Prochlorococcus marinus str. MIT 9313: one gene and its partner. The protein of the gene in region 2 interacts with the protein of the main gene of each other region in a pairwise test. Links are inferred from orthologs where the notes say so. Each region holds a gene or a part of one and is shown on either strand. Other genes may lie near its edges.

Evidence for each region.
Region 1: the proteins of sfsA (region 2) and AKG35_RS02320 interact in binary tests that used the Escherichia coli proteins (3 or more experiments, as listed by UniProt). The link is inferred for Prochlorococcus marinus str. MIT 9313 from one-to-one orthologs.

What each region holds. Positions count from the first base shown.
Region 1 is NC_005071.1:489,458-492,323, forward strand. It holds AKG35_RS02320 (glutamate-5-semialdehyde dehydrogenase), read right to left. Parts: upstream 2,159-2,866; coding sequence 842-2,158; downstream 1-841. Other genes in the region: AKG35_RS02310 (esterase/lipase family protein), read right to left, coding at 1-440; AKG35_RS02315 (dihydroneopterin aldolase), read right to left, coding at 462-875; AKG35_RS02325 (ROK family protein), read right to left, coding at 2,193-2,866. UniProt on the Escherichia coli protein: Catalyzes the NADPH-dependent reduction of L-glutamate 5-phosphate into L-glutamate 5-semialdehyde and phosphate. The product spontaneously undergoes cyclization to form 1-pyrroline-5-carboxylate.
Region 2 is NC_005071.1:1,958,377-1,961,275, reverse strand. It holds sfsA (DNA/RNA nuclease SfsA), read right to left. Parts: upstream 1,891-2,899; coding sequence 1,111-1,890; downstream 1-1,110. Other genes in the region: murJ (murein biosynthesis integral membrane protein MurJ), read left to right, coding at 1,950-2,899; AKG35_RS09920 (ammonium transporter), read right to left, coding at 1-929. UniProt on the Escherichia coli protein: Binds to DNA non-specifically. Could be a regulatory factor involved in maltose metabolism.

The DNA of each region.
Region 1 (2,866 bases), 1.5 Mb from region 2 along the record:
GAAACGTCGCCGTTGAGCTTGCGCAGTAAGGGGCTGCCGCGCTTCATATCCGCTAAACCAGCAAACAAACAGGCGGGAATCCACTGGGCTGTGAGGGTGCCTCGCTGTGGACTTCCTACACTCAGAAAACGATGCGTTCGTCGTGATCCACCTAGTTGTTGCAGCCAAATTCGACTGATCACCCCTCCCATCGAAAAGCCAAGTACATCTATAACCGTCTCGGCCCCCCACTGCTCAACGATGAGCTGATCCAACGTCTCCGCCAGCTTGGAAAGCGGAACAGCTCCCAGGCGATGAGGCAGATGGGGTATCTGTAGAGGTAGCTGATGTTGTTCGAGTGCCTTCACCAACCGCCTAAAAAGATGCGGGGTATCCCAAAGACCATGTACAAGCACCAATGGTCGACGGGGTTTATCCACTGATGCGACATGCGTAAACATCGCTAAAAGCCTTGGCAAAGATCAGGGTGTTGGCCAATTGCGACACCTTTCAACAGCCACACTGCCACTAAACCCAGGCACCGGCGCAGCACATTTACGCACAAGCACTTGCATTGGCACAGGACCGTAGAGATCTTCCAAGAGCACTAGCAATCGCTCGCTGAAGTGTTCGATGGTAAAACACTTCAGTTCAAAGGAGAGTCGTTGCATTGCACCAATAGCCAAGCTGTAGTCCGCAGTGGCATTGAGCTCATCATCCAGGGCAGCCTTGTCAAGGTCTAACCAAAGGCTGAAATCCAAGCTGAACCACTGGCCTTCACGTCTTTCATGGTCAAGCACACCCACGTGGGCCCACAAGCGCACATCGTTAACATGAATGGCTCCTAAAGGGAGACGATTGATCACAGCGGTAGGTCCCGGTGAGTGAACATGCATTCACCATTGGCATAGTCCGCCACAATGTGGCCTTGTCCACGTAACCGATAGCGATAGGTCACCAGCCCTTCCAAGCCAACCGGCCCCCTTGGAGGCAGTGTTTGAGTACTGATTCCAACCTCGGCTCCAAAGCCATAACGGAATCCATCGGCAAAACGCGTGGAGCAATTGTGAAAAACACCGGCACTATCGACAGCTTGGAGAAAACGCTCAGCCGTCTCCTGATCATTGCTGACAATCGCCTCCGTGTGACGGGAGCTATAGCGACGGATGTGATCCAGGGCTCCCTCTAGATCAGGCACCACTTTCACTGACAGAATCAGATCGAGATATTCCGTAGCCCAATCCTCTTCACTTGCTGACTCTTCTACTCCTAAAGCCCGGCTAGCTGAATCCCCAAGCAGACGAACCCCGGCCTGAAGAAATGCAGGAATTGCAAGCTCTAAAAACGACGGTGCAATGGACTGATGAATAAGCAGAGTTTCAATAGAGTTGCATGCTGCGGGGTACTGGGTCTTGCTATCGATTGCAATCTGTAGGGCCTGCTTCAGATCCGCCGCGGCATCGAGATAGAGATGACAGATTCCGTCCGCATGACCAAGAACCGGAATTCGTGTGTTGTCTTGAATGAAACGCACCAGTTCGTTGCTGCCGCGAGGGATGATCAAATCCACTAGGCCATCAAGGCGAAGTAGGGCAAGGCTTTCCTGACGGGTCTTGAGTAAGGCAATTGCCTCGGGATCGATCTCTGTTTCAGCCAGACCATTCTTCAACGCCTCAATGATGGCCTGATTGGTGTGGCTTGCTTCGCTGCCGCCCTTGAGAAGTGCGCCATTGCCAGAGCGAATTGCCAGTGAAGTGATCTGAATTACGGCATCTGGGCGCGCCTCAAAGATTACCCCCAGGACTCCAAGAGGAACGGTGATGCGCTCCAGCACAAGGTCTTGATCCAGTTCACGATGCAACTGACGCAAACCAAGGGGATCAGTTAATTGAGCCAACTGCCTGAGCCCCTCGATAGCCGAGTTGAGTTTGCTTTCATCAAGCCTGAGCCGCGCCATCAGGGCAGAAGCAAGTCCCTCAGTTCGAGCCTTCTCTAAATCGAGTTGATTAGCCCTCACGATCTGCTCAGAGCTTGACAGCAAAGCATTGGCCATTGCCATCAGGGCCTTACGCCGCTGGTTGTCATCACTTTGCCCAAGAGCCATGGCTGCTTGCCGCACCTCTGCTGCAAGTCGCAGCAACTGGGCGGAAGGCTCAGGAACTCCAGGGGAAGTTGTCATCACAGCGCGGCACAGCTGTGCTCATCATTACGCCTCAAGGGGCATTGCCGACACTTAAGAGACGTTGAAGGGCAAGTCGAGCTGCCCCCAGGCGACCAGCTCCATTCCCAAGGGCACAGGAGCGAATCTGCAAACCCTCTCTGCTCACAGCTTGCACCCGCTTCTCTACTTCCTGACGGACCGTTGGTAGGAAATGAACTGCTCCACCTGCAAGACCTCCTCCGACCAGCACCAGCTGAGGGGTGAAAACATAGACGAGAGAACTGATTCCCACCCCAAGTTTGCGGCCATAGGTTTCCCAGATCTCGAGAGCCTCGCGATCGCCAGAAGCAGCTCGGTCGCTTAATTCTTCTGGGTCCCCAGCCCATAGACGTTGAAGGGCGTCAATGCTGGCGTACTGCTCTAGGGAGCCTTGGTTGCCACTGTTGCAGCTGGGACCTTCAGAATCCACCCCAATCAGACCAGGCTCGGCTGCAGCTCCGTTATGACCAACAAACAATTGACCACCAAGCATGACGCCCCCACCTACTCCGGTGCCAAGAGTGAGCAGAACGACGTTTTCAAAATCTTGGGCCGCGCCCTGCCATGCTTCACCAACGAGAGCACAGTTGCCATCATTCGCCAGGGTAACGTGCCGATTCAGTCGTGGTTCCAACCAGTCGGCTAAAGGAACCTCCAGCCATCCAGGCAGGTTGATACAGACCCTGG
Region 2 (2,899 bases):
ACAGCCACGTAGGGGACCCATTGATCCATGGCGAGCTGGGAACCGGGATTAAAGCCATACCAGCCGATCCAGAGGATTAGAGCGCCAAGGGTGGCGATGGACATGTTGTGTCCTGGAATCGCTTGGGCCTTGCCACCGACAAATTTGCCGATGCGCGGACCGAGCAGCATTGCTCCCACCAGACCTGCCCAGGCACCGACAGAGTGAACGATCGAGGAGCCTGCGAAATCAATGAATTCAACGCCTTCGCCAAAGGCAGTGTTGAGCCAGCCCCCGTTCCATTCCCAGCTGCCAGCGATTGGGTAAATGAAACCAGTTAGCACTAGGGAGAACACCACGAACTCGCCGAACTTGACGCGCTCTGCCACGAGTCCTGAGACGATAGTTGCAGCTGTGCCTGCAAAGGCTGCTTGGAAGAGGAAGTCGACGCTTGGGACAAGACCTGCTTCGCTGATCAGTTCAGGGGTTACAGCAGGATCAAAGAACAGGCCGTTGAAATAGAGCCATCCTGCCGAAACAGGATCGCCGTACATCAGCGAATAGCCGATGAACCAGTACGACGATACCGCTAGGGCAAAGACAAATAGGTTTTTGGCGAGAATGTTGACCGCGTTTTTTTGACGACACATTCCTGCTTCGACCATCGCGAAGCCGGCATTCATGAAGATCACCAGAATCGTTGCAACCAGAAGCCAGAGATTGTTGGCTAGGAAGGCAGCATTCAGTTCTGGCATCTCGGCGGCATGGGCCGAGAGGTTGAAGAGTCCTAGGCCGAAGAGAGCCAAGGGCACGCAAGCCAGCCACGTCAGTGAGCGATTGGAGCTGAAGCCACGGATGCTGCGCAGGAGGAGCATTGGCCCCTCCAGGAGGCTGGCCTCCTGGAGGCGTACCGTGCGCCGCCTGGAGCGCGGAAGCGGAGCAGTTGTCATTGGAAGAAGCAGATCTGCAAAACGAGCTGGAAACCTTTGTGATAGCTCAAAGGAGAAACTTGCTCAACTTGGGATTTTTTTATGTTCATGTTGATACGAAATATGGGATTGGTGGACGCTTTTAGGTCTATTTGCGGGGGTGAAAGTTCATTTTGTTACATCTGGAGCTCTTTTTGCTGTGTCAACTCTGTGTCGTCTTGGTAGGCCTAAGGCCTTCCCAGGTGATCTTGTCGAGGTGAAATCCGAAGCAACAGGGAATGACTTCCACGCCAGCTGTAAGAGCCAGACGAAAGAGTTCGCCATAGCGAGGGTCTGCGCTATCCCCTGGGGCGAACGCTTGGACATCGTGGCGGCTGAGGCAGGGCACCAAGACTGCTCTGGACTCTGGCAGCACACCGATTAGCTCTTTGAGATGTTTTTGCCCTCGTTCTGTCACCGTGTCGGGAAAGAGGGCTAAGGAGTCTTCGATCCAGGTGGTGTTCTTGACCTCTAAGTAAATGGGTCTGGTGTCGGAGCAATTGGCATCAGGGGTTAAAAACAGGTCAATGCGGCTGCGTCGGTTGCTTCCATAAGTCACTTCCGCACGGATTGCTGCGATCGGACCGAGGACTTGCTTGAGGTGTCCGGCTTCAATCGCTGCTCTGATCAGGCTATTGGCCAAGGCTGTGTTGATACCCACCCAGCAGAGGCCGCCCTGGGCGCTGGGTGCCTCCGCTTGCTCCCATGTCCAGGCCAACTTGCGCTTGGGAGAAGGCGCATGGCGGATTCTCACTCTGCCTCCAGGATGAAGAACACCAGTCATGGGGCCTGTGTTGGCGCAGTGGGCTGTCACGATTTCGCCGCTGACTAGCTCCACATCGGCAAGGAAGCGCTTGTAGCGCTTCACCAATATTCCTTCATCGAGTGGTGGGAATGTGAGCAGTGGACTCCCTAACAATCCTTCCGGGATGGCCTTGGTCATGGGGATGCTTGCAGGGCTTGAGAATGCTGCTAAATGATCAGATGGTCTGAGGCCCAAGGATGGGGAGATCCTTAAAGCGTATTGCTCTGGTTGTCACAGTCGGCACCTTGCTAAGCAAGGTGGGAGGGCTGGTTCGTCAGCTTGTAATTGCGGCTGCCTTCGGGGTGGGAGCGGCTTATGACGCTTACAACTACGCCTACGTCTTGCCGGGGTTTCTGTTGATTCTCCTGGGTGGGATCAACGGTCCTTTCCACAGCGCCATGGTCAGTGTCCTCAGCAGACGGCCGCGGCAGGAAAGCGCTCATGTGTTGGCGGCGCTCAACACCATGGTTAGTGCTGCTTTGTTGTTGTTGACGGCTCTATTAGTGCTGGCAGCCAATCCGTTGATCACTTTGGTGGGCCCAGGTCTGAGTCCTGAGCTGCATCGGATTGCTGTGGTTCAGCTTCAGGTGATGGCACCAATGGCTTTGTTGGCAGGTTTGATCGGCCTGGGCTTCGGCTCCCTTAATGCTGCTGATGAGTTCTGGATTCCGGCGGTTTCGCCAATCATGTCCAGTCTTGCTTTGGTGGTCGGTGTCGGAGTTTTGTGGTGGCAGGTCGGCACGAACATCGGCTCCATGCAGTTCGCCCTTAGGGGTGGCATTGTTTTGGCACTAGCCACCTTGGTGGGAGCCCTGTTGCAGTGGCTGATTCAACTGCCGGCGTTGATCAGGCAAGGCTTGACCAAGATGAAGTTGGTTTGGGATTGGCATCATCCAGGTGTGCGGGAGGTATGGCAGGTCATGGGCCCGGCCACCCTTTCTTCAGGCATGTTGCAGATCAATGTCTTTACAGATCTGTTTTTTGCTTCCGGCATTTTGGGTGCGGCAGCTGGTCTGGGCTACGCCAATCTTTTGGTACAGACGCCTTTGGGGCTGATCTCCAATGCATTGCTGGTGCCACTACTGCCAACATTTGCCAGGCTCACTGCCCAGGAAGATCGGCCTGCACTAGTCACTCGCATCCGTCA